DNA from 2 places in the Synechococcus sp. HK05 genome. Region 2 is predicted to be linked to the other one. Evidence: riboswitches for the same ligand, from Rfam matches in the RefSeq annotation. Region 2 holds a riboswitch; the other holds the start of a gene.

Region 1 (11,274 bases), on a different contig from region 2:
AGAGCTGAGCGGCGTCGACTCCTTCGACGTGGACGACCTGCAAGAGGTGGTGGCCCGCAACCAGGAAGCGCGGCGCGAGATTGCCGCTGAAGCCGAAGGGATGTTGCGGCAGGAAGGGCGTGATTTCCTCGATTGGTGGGATGGCCTTGAGGCTGTGCCGGTGGCCAACCGCCTGCGCACGCAGCTCGAGCAGATCCGTGAGCAGGAGCTGCAGAAAGCCCTGAGCCGCATGGGGCCCGACCTCTCCGCCCGCGAGCGCAAGGTGGTGGAAGCGCTCACCAAGGGCATCATCAACAAGATCCTGCACACCCCAGTGACCAACCTGCGCGCACCCCAACCGCGCCAGCAACGCCACCAGGCGATGAAGGTGCTTCAAGACCTGTTCGAGCTGCACGACAGCCAGGATTGATCCCCTCTCCTGTGCTCCCGGAGACCTGCTGAGGCCGCGCTTGTGACGCGGCCTTTCCGTTTTCAGCCAATCTGCTCAGAAGGGTTCCGGTGAGGCCGTGGGTTCGCCTACCGTCTTGGCGCCCAAGGCACTAGGGATCAGGCATGAAGCGCGTTCTGGCGATCATTCTCGGCGGCGGAGCCGGCACGCGCCTCTACCCGCTCACCAAGATGCGCGCCAAGCCCGCCGTGCCTCTGGCGGGTAAATACCGACTGATTGATATTCCGATCAGCAACTGCATCAACTCCGGCATCAACAAGATGTACGTGTTGACGCAGTTCAACAGCGCTTCGCTCAACCGCCACCTCACCCAGAGCTACAACCTCTCCTCTGGCTTCGGTCAGGGTTTTGTGGAGGTGCTCGCTGCGCAGCAAACCCCGGAAAGCCCCAGCTGGTTCGAAGGTACAGCTGATGCTGTGCGCAAATACCAGTGGTTGTTCCAGGAGTGGGATGTGGACCACTACCTGATCCTCTCCGGCGACCAGCTCTACCGGATGGACTACAGCACCTTTGTGGACCACCACATCGCCACCGGTGCCGACGTGAGCATCGGCGCCCTGCCGGTGGATGCCGCCCAGGCCGAGGCGTTCGGCTTGATGCACACCAATGAGCACGGCCGCATCCAGGAGTTCCGCGAGAAGCCCAAAGGCGATGCTCTGAAGGAGATGTGGGTGGATACCTCCAAGCTCGGCCTCTCCGCGGAGGAGGCGCTGAAGCGGCCCTACCTGGCCTCGATGGGCATCTATGTGTTCAGCCGCGAGACGCTGTTCGATCTGCTGGCCAAGAACCCCACCGCCACCGATTTCGGCAAGGAGATCATTCCTGAGGCCCTCAACCGCGGCGACAACCTGCAGAGCTTCCTCTTCGACGACTACTGGGAAGACATCGGCACCATCGGCGCCTTCTACGAAGCCAACCTGGCGCTGACCGATCAGCCGAACCCGGCCTTCTCCTTCTACGACGAGCAGTTCCCGATTTACACCCGGCCTCGTTACCTGCCCCCCAGCAAGATGCTCGACGCGCAGGTGACCCAATCGATCATCGGCGAGGGCTCGATGCTCAAGGCCTGCAGCATTCACCACTGCGTGCTCGGCGTGCGCACCCGCGTGGAAGACGAGGCCGTGCTGCAGGACACCCTGGTGATGGGCAGCGACTTCTTTGAGTCGAGCGAGGACCGCGCCGTGTTGCGCGAGCGGGGCGGTATTCCCCTGGGTGTGGGCCGGGGCACCACGGTGAAGCGCGCCATCCTCGACAAGAACGTGCGGATCGGCCGCGACGTGACGATCGTGAACAAGGACCGGGTGGAGGAAGCCGATCGGCCTGAGCTCGGCTTCTACATCCGCAACGGCATCGTGGTGGTGGTGAAGAACGCCACCATCGCCGACGGCACGGTGATCTGAAGCACGTCGACGTTGGCAGTTGGCAACGATGGGGCTGCGCCACCGGTGCAGCCTCGCCACACTGTTGACAACCACTTCAAACCTCGTGATGGACAAGGCCCATTTCGGCCTGATCGGCCTGGGTGTGATGGGAGAAAACCTGGTGCTCAATGCCGAGCGCAATGGTTTCTCGAGCGTCGTGTACAACCGCACCTACGCCAAAACCGAGGAGTTCCTCAAAGGCCGCGGGGCCGGTAAGCAGATCATTGGCGCCACCTCCCTCGAGGATTTCGTGGGCAAGCTGCAGCGCCCGCGCCGCATCCTGATGATGATCAAGGCGGGCGATCCGATCGACGCCATGATTCAGCAGATCTCTCCGCTGCTGGAGGAAGGCGATCTGCTGATTGACGGCGGCAACTCGCTCTATACCGACACCGAGCGCCGTGTGTCTGAACTCGAGAGCAAGAGCTTCGGCTACATCGGCATGGGCGTCTCCGGCGGCGCCAAGGGTGCCCTGGAGGGCCCGAGCATGATGCCGGGTGGCACCAAGGCCGCCTACGACGCGATCGAGAGCCTCGTGCGCAAGATGGCGGCCCAGGTCGAGGACGGCCCCTGCGTCACCTACATCGGTCCTGGTGGTGCCGGCCATTTCGTGAAGACCGTGCACAACGGCATTGAATACGGCATCGAGCAGATCCTGGCCGAGGCCTACGACCTGATGAAGCGCAGCGCCGGCATGAACGGCGAGGCGATGGCCGATGTGCTGAAGCAGTGGAACGCCACCGAGGAGTTGTCGTCGTTCCTGGTGGAGATCACGGAGATCTGCCTGCGCACCAAAGATCCCGCTGATGGCGCTGATCTGGTGGAGAAGATCGTGGATGCCGCCGGCCAGAAGGGCACCGGCCTGTGGACCGTGGTCAGCGCCCTGGAGATGGGCGTCTCGGTGCCCACCATTTACGCGGCCCTCAATGCCCGGGTGGTGAGCTCGATGCGGGCCGAACGGCTGGCCGCTGAATCGCTGCTGCCCCCGCCGGCCTCCCGGGCCATGGATCTCGGCAGCCCCGCCGATGCGATGGCACCGCTGATGGATGCCTGCGTGCTCGCCTGCATCGCCAGCTATGCCCAGGGCATGGCCCTGCTGCAGGAGGCGTCGAAGCTGCACAACTACAACCTCGACATGTCGGCCATCGGCCAGATCTGGAAGGGTGGCTGCATCATCCGCGCCCGCCTGCTCCAGCGCATCCAGAACGCCTACACCGCCAAGGCTGATCTGCCCAACCTGATGGTGGATCCCTGGTTTGCCGATCAGATCAAGCGCCGGATCGGCGGCCTGCGCCAGGTGGTGGCCGGTGCCGCTGCCGCTGGCATCCCCGTGCCTTGCTTGAGCAGCTCGCTCGATTACATCGACAGCTACTTCACTGGCCGTTTGCCCCAGAACCTGGTGCAGGCCATGCGCGACTGCTTCGGCTCCCACACCTACGAGCGCGTTGACCAGCCCGGCACCTTCCACACCGAGTGGATGTGAGCCGATGACGGCATCCCCGACCTACAAGCTGGAGGTGGCCGCAGATGCCACCCAGCTGGCCCGCATGTGCGCCGAGCGCATTGCTTCGTTGCTCGATCTCGCCCTCGATGAGCGCGATCGCGCCCACATCGCTCTCTCGGGCGGCACCACACCCGCGGCCGCGTACCGCGTGCTCAACCAGGAACATCTCCCCTGGAACCGCGTGGATGTGGTGCTCGGGGATGAGCGCTGGGTGCCGGCAACCGATCCCGCCAGCAATGCCCGCATGCTGCGCGAGACGTTGCTGGCGGCAGGTGGCCCTGGCGCGGATGCCCGCTTCCATCCGGTGCCAACCGAGCTCGCAACACCGGCGGCTTCGGTGGATGCGTTTGAGGCCTATGTGCGTGATCTCTGCCCCGGAGATCCGCCAGTGTTTGATGTGATGCTGCTCGGCCTCGGCGATGACGGCCATACCGCTTCGCTGTTTCCCGGCACTGCCGCCACCGAGGAGCGCACCCGACTGGTGACGATCGGTGCCGGCAAAGGCCTGGAGCGCATCAGCCTCACGGCCCCCGTGCTCAGCGCGGCGCGGCAGGTGATTTTTCTGGTGAGTGGTGCCAGCAAGCGCCAGGCGCTGCAGCGCTTGCTGGATCCGGCGGAGCAGCCACAGCGCACGCCCGCCAAACTGGTGCAACCGCAGGCACCGGTGCTCGTGCTGGCAGACACTGAGGCAGCTCAACAACCCTGATGTTTTCACCGCTTCCCATCGCCTCCGGCGATGGCTTTGCCGGCTGGCAGGCCCTCAACGACACGATCATGGGCGGCCGCAGCCAGGGAGCGGTGCAGGCCAGTTCTGAGGGGCTGCTGCTGCAGGCTTTTGTGGAGCCCGAGGGCGGCGGCTTCGTCAGCTGCCGTTCGCCGGTGTTTGAGCCGCCGCTGGATCTTTCGCCCTATGGCGCCCTGGAGTTGGAGCTTGATGGCGATGGACGCCGCTACAAGCTGGCGATGGCTTGCCGCGATGGTGTGGCTGGTCTCACGGAGCTGATCCCCGGTGGGTTGCGCTGGGTGGCGGAGTTTTCCACGCGGCCGAGTGGCACCTCCACGGTGGTGATCCCGTTCAACCGGCTCACGCCGAGCGTGCGCGCCACGCCGGTGGGTTTGCCCGTGCGTTTCGATCCTTCGGGTGTGACCCGGCTGCAGATCCTCCATTCCAAGTTTGGCGACATGGGCGGCCGGAACCCGGGCTTCAGGCCTGGGGAGCTCCAGCTGCTCATCCGCTCGATCCGTGCCGTTGTTTAAGGAGTTCAGCCTGATGTCTCACGCTGAAGAGCCGATGGACCTTGGGTTGTTTGACCCGGAAGATGCCGAAGCAAGCCTTGATCCGTTTCTGGTGGCACTGGCCAAGGCGGCCGATCTTTGTCTGAAGCCCTATCGCCACGCCCTGCGGTTCAGCGGTGAGCCGCCCTCCACCATCGGCGATTGCAGTGATTGTGTGGTGCTGATCGAGGCACGCACTGCAGGCGGTGAGCGCAGCTCTGAACGCGATCTCGAGCTGGAGATCTACCGCAGTGGAGACGATCTCCATTTGATGCTCAGCCTGGTGAGCGATGAGCAGGCTCCATTGCTCTGGCATGGGAGCCATCCGGTGTGGATGCAGGCCGCCACGGGTGAGCGCTGCGACAGGCCCAGCGAGGGTGCTGCTCTTGAAGCGCTCTGCCGGCGGATCCGGGCGTTGTTGGTGGATGTCGACGAGCGCTTGCGCTGAGCTCAGCGATTCGCCGTGAGTTCGGCCTGATCGGTGACGGCACCCTTGCTGCTGGAACTCACCAAGCGGGCGTATTTGCCCAGTACTCCGGTGCGGTAGCGCGGTTCAGGCTTGGTCCAGGCGGCGCGGCGTGCGGCGAGCTCGGCCTCATCCACGTTGAGCTGAATCAACAGCTGGTTGGCATCCACCGTGATGCTGTCGCCTTCTTGCACCAGGCCGATCGTGCCGCCCACGGCAGCTTCAGGGGCGATGTGCCCGATCACCAGCCCGAAGGAGCCACCGGAGAAGCGGCCATCGGTGATCAGGGCCACGGAATCGAGCAGGCCCTGGCCCACGATCGCGGCGGTGGGGCTGAGCATCTCGCGCATGCCGGGGCCACCCACGGGGCCCTCGTTGCGCACCACCACCACATCCCCAGGATTGATCTGCTTGTCGAGGATGGCGGCCAGGCAAGTTTCCTCGCTTTCAAACACGCGGGCGGGGCCTGTGATCACCGGGTTCTTCACGCCGCTGATCTTGGCCACGGCGCCTTCTTCGGCCAGGTTGCCTTTGAGGATCGCCAGGTGCCCCTTGGCGTAGAGCGGGTTGCTCAGCGGGCGGATCACGTCTTGCCCGGCCGGGGGCTCGGAGGGCACATCAGCGAGCACCTGCTTGAGGGTTTTGCCTTCGATGGTTTTGCAGTCGCCGTGCAGTAGACCCGCATCGAGCAGGAGCTTCATCACCTGCGGGATGCCGCCGGCCTGGTGCAGATCCACCGTCACGTAGCGGCCGCTGGGCTTGAGGTCGCAGATCACCGGCACGCGCTGGCGGATTGTCTCGAAGTCGTCAATCGAGAGATTCACGCCGGCGGTGCGGGCCACGGCCAGCAGGTGCAACACCGAGTTGGTGGAGCCGCCCACGGCCATGATCACGCTGATGGCGTTTTCAAACGCTTCGCGGGTGAGCAGATCGCGGGGGCGGATGTTGGCCTTGATCGCCTCAGCCAGTACCTCGGCGCTGCGGGCGGCGCTGTCAGCCTTCTCCGGATCCTCGGCAGCCATGGTGGAGCTGTAGGGCAGGCTCAGGCCCAGCACCTCAAAGGCTGCGCTCATCGTGTTGGCGGTGAACATGCCGCCGCAGCTGCCGGCGCCAGGGCAGGCGTTTTTCTCGATCGCCGTGAGCTCCTGCTCATCGATCTTGCCGCCGCTGTACTGACCCACCGCCTCGAAAGCGCTCACCACGGTGAGGTCGCAGGCGCCGAGCTTGCCCGGTTTGATCGTGCCCCCGTACACAAAGATCGAGGGAACGTTCATGCGGGCCATGGCGAGCATGGCGCCGGGCATGTTCTTGTCGCAGCCGCCGATCGCCAGCAGCGCATCCATGCTCTGGCCGTTCACGGCCGTTTCGATCGAATCGGCGATCACCTCACGGCTCACCAGGGAATACTTCATTCCCTCGGTGCCCATCGAGATGCCATCACTCACCGTGATCGTGCCGAACATCTGCGGCATCGCGCCGGCCTGATGGGCGGCCTCTTCAGCCCGACGGGCCAGATCGTTCAGGCCAAGGTTGCAGGGTGTGATCGTGCTGTAGCCGTTGGCGATGCCGATGATCGGCTTGTTGAAGTCGCCGTCGCCGAAGCCCACCGCCCGAAGCATGGCCCGGTTGGGGGAGCGCTGGATGCCCTGGGTGATCGCGGCGGAGCGAAGCATGGCTGCGGCAGTGTCGTAGCAGCAACCTACCGAGCAGCCCGGCCCTGCCCGGCCTGGCTCAGTTCTGGGTGCTCATGCTTTCCAGCTGGCGGCGCACATCCTCGATCGCCTGGTTGAGTTCGTGCACTTTGTCTTGGAGCTCGGTCTCCCGCAGGGGGCGCTGGCTGCTCTGGGGATCCACCGCTTCGTCGTCGTTCCAGGAGAGGCGATTGAGCCGCAGGCTGCGGGTCTGGCGCTGCTGGTCGCGGCGGCGCTCCGCTTCAGAGAGCAGCCACCAGCCCAGGCCGGCTGCACCGATCAGGGCGCCGGCCAGCAGGGTGCCCAGGGAGCTGGAACCGCTGTCTCGGTTGGCCATCGTGGCGTTGCCTGAATGCTGTGGCCTCAGCCTACGAAGTTCGTCTGGCCAAGGCCATAGAGCCGTTGTTCCGCGTCACCGAAGCCAGGCAGGATGCGGCCATCGCCATCGAGCTCCGCATCGATGCAGGCGGTGTAGATGGTGAGGTCTTCGTAGCGCTCGCCCAATTGCTTGAGTCCCGGGCTGGCCGCCAGCGCCGTGATCACCCGCAAGCGTTGGCCGCCCACACCGCGCTGATCGAGCTGCTCGAGCACCCGCAACACACTGTCGCCCCGTGCCACCTGCGGCGCGAACACCAACACGCCGGCCCGCGCCGGGATCACGTCAGGCAGGGTGTTGCACCAGAGGGCTGCTGGCGCTGAGCCATCGCCATAGCTCACGCCCACATGGGCCACAGCTGCACTGGGCACCACCGGGCGGGCTCCTTCCCAGAGCGTGAGCCCGCCGCGCAGCATCGGGACCGCCAACATCGGCACCGCGCTATCCACCACCGTGCCTTCGGTTGTCGCCAGTGGCGTTTGCACCTGCACGCGTTGGTAGGGGATCCAATCGCGCATCGCCTCGTAGGTGAGCCACCGGCCCAGTTCCGCCATGGCGGTGTTGAAGAGCGCCTGCGGGGTTTGCTGATCGCGCAGCAGGGTGAGCCAGTGGCCGATCAGGGGATGGGGCGGAACCACCACTCGCAGGGTCTTGCTCATCGATCGCGCTGCGGCGGTTGCCTGCAATAACTTGGCTGCCCAACGTAGTGCTGCCGTGCTGCCGCTCCCTCGCTTCCTGGCTACTGCGCTGCGGGCGGCCTTGGTGTTGTTGCTCCCGTTGGTGCTGTGGTGCCAGAGCGCCGCGGCCATCACGGCTCCTGAATTGCGCGGGCAGCGCAGCCTGCAAGACCTCCAGCCCGACATGCATGGCCGCAACCTGCAGCAGCAGGAGTTCCTCAAGGCCAATCTCGAAGGCTTTGATTTCAGCGAGAGCGACCTGCGCGGTGCCGTGTTCAACACCGCCAACCTTCAAGGGTCCAATCTGCGTGCCGCCGATCTGGAAGACGCGGTGGCCTTCGCCAGCCGCTTCGACAACGCGGATCTCAGCGATGCGGTGCTGCGCAACGCCATGTTGATGAACAGCAAATTTGCCGGCGCGGTGATCAATGGGGCCGATTTCACCGATGCGGTGCTCGATCTGCCCCAGCAAAAGGCGCTCTGCGAGCGGGCCAGCGGCACCAATGCCCGCACCGGTGTGAGCACCCGCGACAGCCTCAACTGCCGCTGAGCTTCCAGCGAACACACCCATTACATTGATGGCGTCGGTTCTTCGGGGGATCAGCCCGAAGAGGAAACGGGGAAAGACCGGTGCGAATCCGGCGCTGTCCCGCAGCTGTGATCGAACCGGCTCCTGGGCCTGGTTCGCAGTCAGAACGCCCGCCGGTTCTTCCTCCCTCAACCCTGACGCGGATCAGGCTCAGACATGTTTCAGCGCTTGATGCCGGTTGCCGGCGCCCTGGCTTTGCTGGTGGCCGGCCCCGCCCTGGCCCACCACCCGATGGAGGCCATGCACCTGGTGCCGAACGCCTTCACCGGGTTGATCAGCGGTTTGGCTCATCCCCTGCTGGGCCCCGATCACCTGCTGTTTCTGGTGGCGCTCGCCCTGGTGGGTCTGCAACGCTCCGGCCGCTGGATGCTCACCTTGCTCGCCGTGGGGCTCAGCGGTAGTGCCCTGGGCCTCATCTGGCCAGGCCTGCCTGGCGCTGAGCTGTTGGTGTCGCTCACCCTGGTGGTGGAAGGGTTGGTGGTGCTGGGGCGCCTGCCCCAGGCCCTGCTGCTCCCCGCCTTCGCCCTGCATGGCTACGTGCTCAGCGGTTCGGTGATCGGTTGGGAGGCCACGCCCATCGCCACCTATCTGCTGGGCTTGTTGCTGAGCCAGGGCGCCGTGTTGCTGGTGGCGCTGCTCAGCCTGCGCGGCCTTGCCCAACAGCTCCACGGGCAGACCCGCACCCTGTTGGCGGGTGCACTGATCGGCATCGGTGCCGCCTTCAGCTGGACGGCCCTGGTCGCCTGAGATGGCTGCAACCAATCAACGCCTGCCGGTCACCGTGGTGACCGGCTTTCTTGGCGCCGGTAAATCCACGTTGTTGCGGCAGCTGTTGCTCACCAGCGGCCTGCGCCTGGCGGTGCTCGTGAATGAATTCGGCGAGGTGGGGATCGATGGTGATCTGATCCGCAGCTGCGGCTTCTGCCCGGAGGAGGAGCTCGATGGCCGCGTGGTGGAGCTGGCCAACGGTTGCCTGTGCTGCACCGTGCAGGATGAATTCCTGCCCACGATGCAAGTGCTGCTGCAGCGGGCCGATCAGCTCGACGGCATCGTGGTGGAAACCAGCGGCCTCGCCTTGCCCGTTCCCCTGGTGCAGGCCTTCGGTTGGCCCGAGATCCGCACCCGCACCCGCGTCAGCGGGGTCATCACGGTGGTGGATGGTGAGGCCCTCGCTGCCGGCAGCGTGGTGGGCGATCCCAGCGCCCTGGAGGCCCAGCGCTTGGCTGATCACAACCTCGATCACCTGAGCACGATTGAGCAGCTCTTTCACGATCAGCTCGATGCGGCCGACCTGGTGCTGCTGAGCCGCGCCGATCGCCTGCAGCCCGATCAAATCGCCGCGCTCACCACCCAGATCGCGGCCAAGGCGCGCCCCGGTGTGTCGGTGCTGCCGATGCAACGCGGCGAGGTGCCGGCGGCGCTGCTGTTGGGCCTGGAGCGCGACGCGCACGCGGACCACGAACCGCATGACCACGACCACGAGCACGACCACGACGACCATCACCACGCGCATCACGACCACAGCCACGTGGCGATGCAATCGGCCGTGGTGCGCCTCGATGGCCCCTTCGAGCGCTCCCTGCTCGAGCAGGCGCTCCAGGCGCAGATCCGCGTGCAGCAGCTCTTGCGGTTGAAGGGCCGCGCCTGGTTGCCTGGAAAACGTCATCCGCTGCAGATTCAGGCCGTGGGTCCACGGCTGGAGTGCTGGTTTGACAGCCAGGCGCCGGCAGAACGGCCCGACACCGACGGGCTCGAGCTGGTGGCCTTGGGCCTGGCGGTGGATGGTGCGGCCCTGGAGCAGGCGCTTTTGGCTTAATCCAGGGGGAAATCCCCCTTGGTGCACACACCGTCCCAGCAGAGGGCCCGCTGGGCGGTCCACATCGGCTGCACGGTTCTGGTGGCACCGGCTGGATCACGCAGGGTGATCTCACCGCGGCCATTGCTGCGGAACACGAGGGTTTGAGAGCCCACCTGCAGCCACCAGTGCTCACCCACCTGCTCGATCGTGAGCGTGCAGGGTTGCCAGGGGCCCTGCGCGAGCTGGCATTCCACCGGCAGGCTGATCTTGGGTTCGGCGTGGGCCGCGAGCGCCAGGCCGGGCAGCATCAAGCCTGCGGCCAGCCAGCCAAGGCAGGAGTGCTGGGTTGGGCGGCGATGCAGCACGGGCCGACCAGGCGAGACATACCTCCACCGTGACCATGCACAAGGGGGTGTGGCAGCCGGCCTGCCAAGATTTAACAATCCTCGTGGAGCTCAGGTGCCGCTCTTCTCCGCTCGCGTGTTGGTGTCCCTCAGGCCGTCGGTGCTCGATCCCGCCGGGGAGGCCACCCGAGCTGCGGCAGCACGTTTGGGTGTGGATGGGGTGAGCAAGCTGCGCATCGGCAAGGCCGTGGAGGTGGAACTGGAGGCGCCAGACGCTCAAACCGCGCGCGCCCAGCTGGAGTTGCTCAGCGATCGGCTGCTGGCCAATCCGGTGATCGAGAACTGGACCCTCGAACTCAAGGACGACAGCAGCGCAGGAGCCTGACGATGAGCCTCGGTGTTGTGGTGTTCCCCGGTTCGAACTGCGACCGGGATGTGCAATGGGCTGCCGAAGGCTGCCTGGGCATTCCCACGCGTTTTCTCTGGCATGAGGAACGCGACCTCAGCGGCCTGGATGCAGTGGTGATTCCCGGCGGCTTCAGCTACGGCGATTACCTGCGCTGCGGAGCCATCGCCCGTTTTGCACCGGTGTTGCAGGAGGTGGCGGCGTTTGCCGAGCGCGGCGGCCGGGTTCTCGGGATCTGCAACGGCTTTCAGGTGCTCACGGAAATGGGCTTGCTGCCCG
Region 2 (11,274 bases):
CGCCATGGCTCAACAGATCGGTGGCTCCTCAGGAGACGTGACGCCCATCCAGCGCGCCACCACAGCTCACGCCAAGAAAAAGGGCTGCAAACAGAAGAAGTGCTCCCACTGGAAAGGCGGCCAATGCCGCTGCGGACGCGACTGAGCCGCCACTAAGCGACTGGCCCCGATTCACCAGCAGCACCCATCCCGCCTTTCACATGGGCCAGGGCCGTGCCTTCCAGGAACTGCTGGTCGAGCAGCAAGAGCGCCGCACTGTTCTCACCGGCCAAGCGCAACCGCTTACAGACAAAACGCGCTTCGGCTTCTTCCTGCAACTGCTCGGAAACAAACCAATCCAGCATGGCCGTGGCGCTGCGCTCGCCCAATCCTTCCGCCAGGGTGTAGAGGTGATGGATCGAGGCAGTGACTCCCTTTTCCAGCTCATACACGTGATCAAATAAGGCCTGAACTGAACCCCAGTCCCGCTGGGGAGCTTCAATGGTGGGCAGTTCAACATCCTGATCGCTATCCACGAGATAGGCGATCATCCGTGAGGCATGACCGCGCTCTTCATTGCTCTTGGTGAGCATGTACGCGGAAAATCCCACCAGATCCTTCTCGCGAAGCCAGATCGACATCGCCAGATAGGTGTGGCTCGCCTGAAACTCCGAGGCCAGGTGATCATTGATGGCTCGGGTGAGCTCCTTCATCCTCAAAATCCGGTGGCAATAGACGGGTTCTAGCGGATCACAACACACCTCCAGATGCCAGACACACCTGGAGGTGATCAATGATTCCGGCTCGCGTCAGCTTTCCAACAAACTGCGCAACATCCAGGCCGTTTTCTCATGGATCTGGAGGCGCTGGGTGAGCAAATCAGCCGTGGGCTGATCATTGGCTTCATCCGCGATGGAAAAAACGCTGCGAATCGTGCGGGCCACGGCTTCATGGCCCTGCACCAGCTCGCGCACCATCTCCAGAGCAGGGGGCACCCCCTGGGTTTCCGGAATCGAGGCCAAGTCGCGATAGATCGAGCCGCCAAAGGGCGCCTGATGGCCCAGAGCACGGATCCGTTCAGCAATCTCGTCGAGCGCTGTCCACAACTCGGTGTATTGCTCCATAAACATCAAATGGAGCGTGTTGAACATCGGCCCCGTTACGTTCCAATGGAACCCATGGGTCTTCGCATACAGAACAGTGCTGTCCGCCAGCACCCGGCCCAGACCCTCAGCGATCCGAGCGCGCTGCTCAGCGGGAATGCCGATATCGATGGGAGGTGCGACAGCCATGGGCGTGTTGCGAGCAGGAATGCCTCCGTTCTAGGGACCGTGGCCAGCGGTGTCAGCTCGGATCAGGCCGGCAGCCGCCAGCGGGCCTCCAGGCGCTTGAACAGGAGGGAGGCTGTGGTGGTCATCAGCAGATACACCAGGGCCACCGCGATGTAGATCTCGAAGGCGCGATAGGTGGTGGCCACCATCAGCTGCCCCTGGCGGAACAGCTCATCGAAGCCGATCACCGCCGCGAGACTGGTGTCTTTGATCAGGGTGATGAATTCGTTGGCCAGCGGTGGCAGCACCCGGCGCAGCGCCTGCGGCGCGATCACGAAACGCATCCGCGCGATCGGGCTGAGACCGAGCGCATCGGCAGCCTCCCACTGGCCGCGATCAATCGACTCAATGCCACTGCGCAAGGTTTCGGCGAGGTAGGCCGCCACATTGAGGCTGAGGGCGGTCACCGCCGCCGCCAGCCGATTGATGCTGAAGGGCACCTCCAGGCTCTGCAGCAGAGCCGGCAGACCGAAATAGATCAGGAACAGCTGCACCAGCATCGGGGTGCCGCGGAAAAAATCGATGTAGAGGCGGCAGAGCAGGTGAACCCCACGCCACGGCGCCTGGAGCAACACGGCTAGCGCGGTGCCCCCCAGGAGCCCGAAGCTGAAGGAGAGTGCCGTCAGCATCAAGGTGATGGCCGCGCCCTTGAGCAGATTCCCAGCCAGCAACTGAAGATCCAGGCCCGCGAGCGGAGAATCTGCACCCTCAAGTGCCGGAGCACGCGTCGGAAGCGCAGGCGGCTCAGCCGCAAACCAATGCCGGTAAAGCTCGGCATACCGCCCATTGGTGATCAAGGTGGTGAGTGCCTCATTCACCGCAGCGGTGATCGGCGCATTGGTGGGCAGCGCAATCCCGTAGTACTCCGTGCTCAGGTGTTCACCGGAGATGCGCAATCCGGTGAGCTTGGCCTGATCAATCGCATAAAGAATCGCCGGCACATCACTCACCACCGCATCGGCATTGCCATTCGCCAACTCCTGCAGAGCTAAAGGCGTGGAATCGAAACTGCTCACCCGTGCACCGGGCACCCTGGCGGCCTCAATCGCGCCCGTGGTGCCGATCTGAACGGCGATGCGCCGATCCTTCAGGGCCTCGAGGCTATCGAAGGCGGGGCCGTTCTCACGCACCACAATCGCCTGGCCCGCCTCGAAATAAGGGCGGCTGAACTCGATCGCCCTGGCGCGCTCAGCCGTGATCGTCATGGCGCTGATGGCCGCATCCACGCTGCGGGCCTGCAAGGCCGGAATCAAACCATCAAAGGGCAACGGCACCCAGGTAATCGGATGCCCCGCCACCTCGCCGATGGCCTGCATCAGCTCGATGTCGAAGCCGCTGAGGGAGTCGGTCTGCGGGTTGCGGAACTCAAAGGGGGGAAACGTGGGATCCGTACCCACCCGCCATGGGCTTGATGGGGCAGCACGACTGCCAAGGGGCACCAGCACGGCCAGCGCCACGAGCAGTGCCAGCAACTGCAGACGCCAGGTCCGCAACAGCTGCAGCAAACTGCGTCTGGGCCGATGGGCCATGGCGTGGCGAACCCTTGGATCTCCCAATGATCAGCACAACAGCTGCAGAACCCGTGCTGCAGTGCAGTGATCTGCACAAAAGCTACGGCGCGCTGCAGGTGCTCCGGGGGGTGAGCACCACAGTGCATGAAGGTGATGTGGTGTCGATCATCGGGCCCTCCGGATGTGGCAAGAGCACGTTTCTGCGTTGCCTCAACCGCCTTGAAAGTTTTGAGCAGGGCCAGCTGCAGGTGATGGGGCGCTTCGTACCGGGCGGCGCGATGCACTGGCGCCAGCTGCGCCGCCTGCGCATCAGCGTTGGCATGGTGTTTCAACAGTTCAACCTGTTTCCGCACCTCACCGTTCTCGAAAACCTAGTGCTGGCCCCCAGGCAGGTGCTGCAGTTGCCCCTGCCAGTCTGCGAACAGCGCGCCCGTGTTCATCTGGAGCAGGTGGGCTTGAGCGAACGCGCCGATACCTACCCAGGCCAGCTTTCCGGTGGCCAAAAACAACGTGTGGCCATCGCCCGCAGCCTCTGCATGGAACCTGCGGTGATGCTGTTCGATGAGCCCACCAGCGCCCTCGACCCAGAACTGGTCGGCGAGGTGCTGCAGGTGATGCGCCTACTGGCCGAAAGCGGCATGACGATGCTGGTGGTGACCCACGAGATGCGTTTCGCCCGGGAGGTGTCCAACCGCGTGCTGTTCTTCAACAACGGTTTGATCGAAGAACAGGGCGACCCTGCCGAGGTGTTCGCACAGCCCAAAAGCGAACGACTGCGCACCTTCCTGGCCCGGCAGTAGCCATCCCGCACCAGCCGAGCACCATTCAGAGGGCCTGAGGATCAGACTGCCTTCAGCCTTGCCCCACGCAGCCTCGTGACCGCCAGCGCGACAAGCCCCGCCCGCGAACCTCTCACCGCCTCAAGCCCTCTGCCGGTCACGATCCTCACCGGATTCCTGGGTGCCGGCAAAACCACGCTGCTCAACCACATCCTCAGCAACCAGCAGGGCGTGAAAACGGCTGTGCTGGTGAACGAATTCGGCGAGATCGGCATCGATAACGATCTGATCATTGCCACCGGCGAAGACATGGTGGAGCTGAGCAACGGCTGCATCTGCTGCTCGATCAACGGTGAACTGCTCGATGCGGTGTATCGCATCCTCGATCGCCCGGACCCGGTGGACTACCTGGTGGTGGAGACCACCGGCCTGGCGGACCCCCTGCCCGTGGCGATGACCTTCCTGGGCAGCGATCTGCGCGACGCCACCCGCCTGGATTCGATCATTACGCTGATCGATGCGGAAAACTTCAGCGACGAAATCCTCGATGGCGAAGTGGCCCGCGCCCAGGTGGTGTACGGCGACATCCTGCTCCTCAACAAATGCGACCTGGTGAGCGAGGAGCGCCTGGCCGACGTGGAAAGCCGGTTGCGGGAAATCAAAACCGATGCCCGCATCCTGCGCTCGGTGAAAGGCGATGTGAGCCTGCCGTTGCTGCTGAGCGTGGGCCTGTTCGAAAGCGACAAGGTGGCCGCCGAGCAGAACCACGACGACTGCGATCACGACCACGGTCATTGCGTGCATGACCACGACCACGGCCATACACACGACCATCACGATCACAGCCACCACGATCACAGCAACTGCGATCACGACCACGGGCACTGCGAGCACGAGCACGGCCATTCCCACGGGCACGATCACAGCCACGACCACGACCACAGCCACGGCAACCCCGACCACCTGGCGATCGAAGGCTTCACCTCGCTCTCCTTCAGCAGCGATGGCCCCTTCGCACTGCGCAAATTCCAAAACTTCCTCGATAACCAGCTCCCTGCTGGCGTGTTCCGCGCCAAGGGCATCCTCTGGTTTAACGAGAGCGACAAACGCCACGTGTTTCACCTGGCGGGCAAGCGCTTCTCCATCGATGACAGCGAGTGGGGCTCTGCGGGCGAGCGCAAAAACCAACTGGTGCTGATCGGCAAAAACCTCGACCACCCCCAGCTGCGCAAGCAGCTCCAGGCCTGTGTGGCCAAGGATGCTGGCAAAGGCTTCGCCTGAAGCGATACTGCAAGCAGCGGTTTCCCGGATTCAGACCGGGAAGGCAACGAGGAAAGTTCGGTGGAGGGCTATGGCCCCAGTCCGGCACTGTCCCGCAGCTGTGATGGAGCAGGCTTCCGCCCGCTTCTCAGTCAGAACGCTCGCCGCTTTCACATTGATCCCCCTCAGCACCGGCGCGGACCGGCCCTGCTCATGCCCACCCAACTCACCCGCTCCCTTCTGCTCAGCAGTGCAGCCGGCTTCGGCCTGAGCCTGCTCTCTGCCCTGCCCGCCGGTGCCCATGGCAGCGCCGATGCCGGCGTGATGGCCGGAGCCCTGCATCCGCTGCTGGGGCTCGACCACCTGCTGCTCCTGGTGGGCGTGGGTCTTACCGCAGCGCGTTTCGGGCCTCTGCTGTTGGGCTTTGCCCTGGGCGGAGCGCTGCTGGGCAGCGTGTTCGGCAGCTTCGGCGGCCAGCTGCCGGGTGCCGAACTGCTGGCAGCCCTGGCCGTGAGCGCCGTGGGCGCAGTGCTGCTGCTGAGCGACAAACTGCAACGGCCACTCCCCGTGGTGGGCGCCGTACTCGGTAGCGGCGTGGCTGTGCACGCCCTGCTGCATGGGCAAGAAGCGGCCGGCACCTCCAGCTGGTGGCTGGGTGCACTGCTGGCTTCTGTGCTCACGATTGGGGTGAGTTTCGTGGCAGGCCGTCAGCTGAACCAACGCCAGAACCTGCTTGCTGCCGGCGGCCTGCTGCTGCTTGGTGGTGTTCTGGCCCTCGCACCGCTGTAACGGCATCGATTGCAACACCAGCGCTGGAGGATCCCGCTAGCGTGCGGGCAATCGCGTCCAGCGCTTTGGCCGATCTGCTGCTGCTTTCTGCCGTGATCACCCTCGCCGGTGTGATCGCCTGGCTGGCGGCTGGTTCTGATGACGACAACGGGGGTGGCGGCCTGATGCAGCCCGTGCTGGTACCCGTTCGCTCAAACCGTTACCAGGGCTGATTCAGCCGCAGCGCAGCTCGGGCACAGTGCCCGAACGTTGAGTACGCATTCCAGCAGGCGAAAGCCGTGCAACCCTGCCGCTTGCTCGCCGGCAGAGAGCACGGCTTCGCTCTCAAATTCTTCGGTGTGGCCGCAGCGGACGCACACCAGGTGATGGTGGTCGCGATGGTCGTCATCGCTGGCCAGCTCAAAGCGGCGCCCGCCTTCTGGCAGCTCCAGCTCCCGCAGCAGCTCCATCGAGCTGAGCAAACGCAGGGTGCGGTACACCGTGGCGAGCGACACCCGCTCCTCAGCGCGTAACAAGCGCTGGTGCACTTCCTCTGCGCTGAGGTGGGTGCCTTCTCCCAGGCGCTCAAAGAGCGCCAACACCCGCTGCCGCTGGGGGGTGAGCCGCTGGCCTCGGCCGTGCAGGCTGCTGCGCAGCGCCTCAGCGGGCAACTCAGGCGCCGGGACGGCGGGCATCAGCGGTACGGCGGCGCTGTTCTCAACAGTAACGCCTGTTGCGAACAGCCGCCAGGTCGGCCCGAGCCGTGAGCGCCCCCAGCAAATCCGCCACCGTGCTCACCAAGCGATAGCTGATCACCACCGCCAGCAACGGGGCCTCCGGCACCACCGCGGCCAAGCGCATCAGCAGCACCGCCTCAAACACCCCGAGCCCACCGGGGGCGCCGGGCACCACCAGCCCCGCTGTCCAGGCCAGGGCAAACCCGGCCAACCACCCGCCCCAACCGATCGCAAACGCCAGGTCGAAGGCCTGAACGCAGCAGGCGAAACCGGCAAAGCGCAACAGCACAAACCCCAACTGCGCCAGCAGAGGCGGCCAGGGATAGCCCGGGAGGGCCGGCGGCACATCCAGTGCGGTCTCCGCCCCGGCCTTGTCGAGCAAACCGCGCTCCAACAGCTGGCGGGCCCGTTGCTGCTCGAGCCGCCGCATCAGTGGATTGAGCCAGCGGGGCAGAAGCACCAACAAGGGCAGCAGGCAGAGGAGCCCCAAGCCGGCCTGCCAACCGCCAATCGGCACCAGGGCCAAGGCGGCCACGGCCGCCAGCAACGGATCCAGCAGCACGGCCACCAGCGCCTGGGGCGTGCGCAGTGGCGCCCCCTGCAGCGGCGATTCTGCACTGGGTTCCGCCTGCAGAGCCCGCACCCGTGCCAGCAGGTGCCACACGCCACCCGGAAGGTATTTACGCAGGTTCGAGCTGAGGAACAAGACAACGGCGGCGCTCCATCGCGGCTGATGCCCCAGCCAGCGCAGCACCACCCCCCAGGCCGCTGCATTGGCCAACAGGCTGAGCAGGCTCAAGCCCACACCCAGCAGCAACCAGCACCAGCCCTGGGCATCCACGCTGAGCTGCAGCAGCTGACGCCCGTGACTCGCCAGGGCCGCCAGCAGGAAGCCGGCGCTGGCGAGGGTGACCCACAGGCGCGCACCCCCCGGCAAACGAAGCCTGTTGATCATGGATGAGGCGGCGGCGCCGCAGTGGTGAGGTCATCGTCGACCAGCGCCAACACTGCCCGCCGCAGGCGGGCCAGCGGCAGCTGATGGCGCAGGGCCAACACCACCAGATCATCCGCCTCCGGCTTGCAGAGCCAACTGCCATCGGGGCGACGGGAGCGCTTGATCCGCACAGGCCCCCAGGGGGTCTCCACCACCCCCTGCTCCCGCGGCAACGACCAGCGCTGCAGCTGCTGCTCCCGCACCCCGAGGCTGCTGCCATAACGCCACCACACGGCGCGCAACGCCTCGGCCTGCTCCGGCCGCGCCAGCACCGTGATCAAGCTGGCCGGCCGCCCCTTCTTCATCTGCAGCGCCTGGGAAAACACCTCCAGGGCACCGCTGTTGCGCAGGGCGTCCATCAAAAACGCCAGATCTTCCCCGCTGGCGTCATCGATTTGGGCCTGTTGCTGCAGCAGGGTTTCCTGATGTTCGCCGCTCACCCCTTGGGGTTGGGCCAACACCAACCGCAGCAGGTTGGGCCGATCGAGTTGGCGCGTGCCCAGCCCCACACCCACCGCCTCCGGTACCAGCGCCGGGGCCTGCGCGAAGCGATCCGCCCAGGCGGCCATCAAGGCCATACCCGTGGGGGTGGTGAGCTCCGCCGGCGGGAAGCCCTCGCTGCTGGCGAGGGGCAGCTGCCGCGCCCGCGCCAGCTCAAGCACCGCCGGCGCCGGCAGGGGCAGCCAACCATGGGCGGTGGAGACGCGGCCATGGCCGGCGGGGGGCGGTGTGCAGATCAGCTCGGTGATGCCGAAATGCTGCAAACCAGCGCACACACCCACCACATCCACCAGCGCATCCACCGCGCCCACCTCGTGGAAATGCACCTGATCAGCCCCGGTGCCATGCACGGCCGCCTCGGCATTGGCCAACTGGCTGAACACCGCCAACACCCGCTGCTGGAGCTGGGGCTCCAAGGGAGCTGCCGCCAACTGGGTGCGCAGCGCACCCCAATGGCGATGGGGCGGAGAGGGCTCGGTGAGGGCCACCTGCAGCTGGAGCCCCCGCAAGCCACCGCTACGGGCCTCCTGGAGCTCGAAGCGATACGCCTCCGCCAGGCCGAGGGCCGACAGGGGCTCATGCACCACCGCTTCCGGAAGGCCCAGATCCAAGAGGGCCGCCAGCAGCATGTTGCCCGCCAAGCCCGTAGGGCAGTCCACCACGGCGAGCCGGCCCGGCTGTTGCATCACACCTGGGCCAACAAGGTGTCGGCCTGCTGATCGAGATCAGCGCGGCGTTGCCGCAACCACTGCTCCACCTCCCGGCGGGCGCGGCGCTGCTCCTGCTGGGCCGTCGCCACGTCGTACCCGGAGAGACCCCAGAGCCGGCCCAGCAGGGCCCGGTCATCGGCACCACCGCGGGAGCCGCCATACACCAGTTGCTCGGCAATCATTCCTGCCTGGAGCACCCGGCTCCAGCGCCGCAGGTCTTCCAACGCCAACTTGGCGTGGGCGGGGGGCTCCAATTGGGTGCTGCCATTGGCGCTGAGGCCCTCGCGCAGGCAGGCACGACTGCCCACCAGCACCTGCTTCACCGGCAGGTTGTTGTCGGCCGCCACCAACACGTGGCCCGCCTCATGAATGGCGATGCGCCGCAAGCGTGCCCGGCCAATGCCCGCCGGCAGGGCTTCCGCCAGCAGATGGCCGCCGAGCCCTCCAAAGCGCGCGGCATCCAAGGTGAGCGCCACCATGCCGCCACCGGCCGCCAGGGCGATCAGCCAGGGCGACAGCCCCAGGGGAGGTCCGGCCACGGCCAGCACCGTGATCGCCGCAACGGCAGCACCGGCGGACAGAGCCCCAGTGGAGCCCTGATCGGAGCCTGGGAAGCGCTCCGGCGCAGCCATACTCAGCGCCGACCGCCAGGTCGGCCACCCCGGCCGGGGCCACGCCCCTTGCCGGCGCGCTGCGGCACTGGCGCAATCACCTCATGCTGTTCGAGCTGCAGCTGCTGCCCCTGGCGGCGGAGATCCAGCGAGACGAAATGGCGCAGATGCTCCGGCGCGATCTCACCGCGCAACTGCAACTTGAAGGGTATGGGGCGTGAGCCATCGGCGCGGGGCTGCTGGCGGATCTTCACCACCAGGTCTCCGTCCTCCGGACGGGTGTAGATCAACTCGCCGCGCACGGAGAAGTAGCCATCCCCCTCGGGCAGATCATCGGTGGGAGCAGGAGTGGAGTCCCCATCGGCTGCGCTTTGGGTGGCGATCTCGGTGGCGGCCAGGGTGCTGGGTTCCCACACGCCCACCAGCTGCAGATGCAACTTTTCAGGATCGCGGAAGCGGGGATAGGCCACCCAGAGATGGGGCTTGCTGAGATCGAGGTGACGACGCATCAGGGTGAGCACCCGACCGAGCACCACGGCTTCGATCTCGGTGCCGTCTTCAGCCTTCAGGCTGCCGCGGGTGAGCTGATCGGGGTCTTCGGGCACATAGGTCCCCCGCACCACACCGATGGCCCGGTACTGCATCGGTTCGGTGACCGGTGAAATGGGGTGCTGACGCATCGTGGCTGAAACCCTCTGGGCGCTCGTGTTGTCCATGGCCCGGCCGCCAATGTAACCAGCCCTTGCCATGGCCCCAGACTGAGGCGCATCCATGCGCTGCACCATGCCGCCACGCGCCAGCACCAACGCCCGAGGGCTGCTGATCAGCCTTGGCGCCATCGCTCTGGTGGGCGGATCACTGGCGGGCGGCTGGTGGCTGGGGCAACGCAGCCATCGCTCCGGCAGCAGCAACGCCCAGGCGGCCGTGGAACGGCAGGCCGATCAGCTCCGCCAGCGCCTGGCGGAAGGCACCGCCAGCGAAGCCGAGCAACAACGGCTGGTGCAACTGCTGCTGGCGTTGAACCAACAGGAGGAAGCCACCGCCCTGCTGGAGCAACTGGCTGACCAGCAGCCGCAGCGCTGGCAACTGCGGCTGCTTCTGGCGGAACTGCATCGCAACAACAACAACCGCAGCGCCGCTCAGCGGGAGCTGCGCCAGCTGCTCAACCTGAGCCCCAACCGCATCGAAGCCCTGCAGCTGATGGCCCTGCTGCAGTTCGAACAAGGGCGGGGCAGCGAGGCCCAGGCCCAGCTCAAGGCCCAGATCGAACGGGCCAGCAAACCAGCGGTTCAACCCCAGGTGCTGCCCCTGGGCCTGCTGTTGGGTGATCTGCAGCAGCGCATGGGCCAGAAAGCCGCCGCTTCTGCCACTTACACCAAGCTCGCCGCTGACTTTCCCCGCGACCCCCGGCCGCTGCTGGCCCTGGCCCTCCTCCGCCAGGAGCAAGGCGACAGCAAAGGAGCCCAGGAGGCCCTAGCCCAGGCGCGCAGCCGCCAACCGGGCAGCAAAGACACCCGCCTTGATCAGGTGGCCGCCAGCTGGGGCATCAGCAACCTGCGCCAGGGCAAGCCGGCTAAGGAGCCTTCACCTGCGACGACGTCCCCGGGGCCTGAGCCGCGTTCAACTCCTTAAGGGCTGCATCCACGGCATCGCCTGGCGGCGTGGCGTCGTCCATCGCCGTGCCGCGGCGGATCTTGTTCATCAGATCGATGGGGTTGGCGGTGTCGAGGATGGAACCAGGTTTCGACGTGCCGTTGCTGCCCCCCGGGCCGTAGTCGTAGATCTGCTTCTCCTGGGTCGACATGCCCCAAGAGCTGTAGTCAGCGCGCGCGGCCTGACCGCTGACGCCCAGCAGCGTGAGGGCGATGAGTCCGGCGCAGGCCACAGCACCGTGCCGAAGGGGGGAAGGGCGTCCCATCGCCGTCCTGTGCGATCGCAATGTGGGAATCGTAGGGGGAGCCATTCGGCGCTAGGGGATGCGGGGGCCGTGGGGTGCCAGCCGGTGTCCAAGCCCGGATCTCCATGGATATCCCAACCTGGAGCGCATTCCTCCATCGCACCCCGGCCTCCCGCCCATGCGCATCGCCAGCTGG

Evidence for each region. Region 2 has a riboswitch for cobalamin ahead of KUL97_RS09305 (HupE/UreJ family protein). Riboswitches for the same ligand answer to the same signal wherever they lie in the genome.
Region 1: another riboswitch for cobalamin. It lies ahead of KUL97_RS03550 (HupE/UreJ family protein); the one in region 2 lies ahead of KUL97_RS09305 (HupE/UreJ family protein).

Annotation. Positions count from the first base shown of each region.
Region 1 covers NZ_JAHRXJ010000004.1:54,854-66,127, forward strand. Annotated here, with positions in the region: gene KUL97_RS03500 (glutamyl-tRNA reductase) at 1-409, shown strand, start outside; gene KUL97_RS03505 (glucose-1-phosphate adenylyltransferase) at 553-1,848, shown strand; gene gndA (NADP-dependent phosphogluconate dehydrogenase) at 1,937-3,352, shown strand; gene pgl (6-phosphogluconolactonase) at 3,357-4,079, shown strand; gene KUL97_RS03520 (CIA30 family protein) at 4,079-4,630, shown strand; gene KUL97_RS03525 (hypothetical protein) at 4,665-5,096, shown strand; gene ilvD (dihydroxy-acid dehydratase) at 5,099-6,787, opposite strand; gene KUL97_RS03535 (hypothetical protein) at 6,846-7,142, opposite strand; gene upp (uracil phosphoribosyltransferase) at 7,169-7,840, opposite strand; gene KUL97_RS03545 (pentapeptide repeat-containing protein) at 7,896-8,408, shown strand; cobalamin riboswitch at 8,427-8,580, shown strand; gene KUL97_RS03550 (HupE/UreJ family protein) at 8,619-9,194, shown strand; gene cobW (cobalamin biosynthesis protein CobW) at 9,196-10,263, shown strand; gene KUL97_RS03560 (hypothetical protein) at 10,260-10,610, opposite strand; gene purS (phosphoribosylformylglycinamidine synthase subunit PurS) at 10,705-10,974, shown strand; gene purQ (phosphoribosylformylglycinamidine synthase subunit PurQ) at 10,977-11,274, shown strand, end outside.
Region 2 covers NZ_JAHRXJ010000010.1:146,896-158,169, forward strand. Annotated here, with positions in the region: gene KUL97_RS09280 (ferritin) at 153-692, opposite strand; gene KUL97_RS09285 (Dps family protein) at 789-1,271, opposite strand; gene KUL97_RS09290 (ABC transporter permease subunit) at 1,334-2,839, opposite strand; gene KUL97_RS09295 (amino acid ABC transporter ATP-binding protein) at 2,866-3,621, shown strand; gene KUL97_RS09300 (GTP-binding protein) at 3,697-4,881, shown strand; cobalamin riboswitch at 4,882-5,044, shown strand; gene KUL97_RS09305 (HupE/UreJ family protein) at 5,074-5,649, shown strand; gene KUL97_RS09310 (hypothetical protein) at 5,715-5,861, shown strand; gene KUL97_RS09315 (Fur family transcriptional regulator) at 5,841-6,323, opposite strand; gene KUL97_RS09320 (lysylphosphatidylglycerol synthase domain-containing protein) at 6,346-7,320, opposite strand; gene larC (nickel pincer cofactor biosynthesis protein LarC) at 7,317-8,546, opposite strand; gene KUL97_RS09330 (hypothetical protein) at 8,546-9,202, opposite strand; gene KUL97_RS09335 (hypothetical protein) at 9,205-9,861, opposite strand; gene KUL97_RS09340 (lipopolysaccharide assembly protein LapB) at 9,965-10,813, shown strand; gene KUL97_RS09345 (hypothetical protein) at 10,755-11,099, opposite strand; gene xth (exodeoxyribonuclease III) at 11,257-11,274, shown strand, end outside.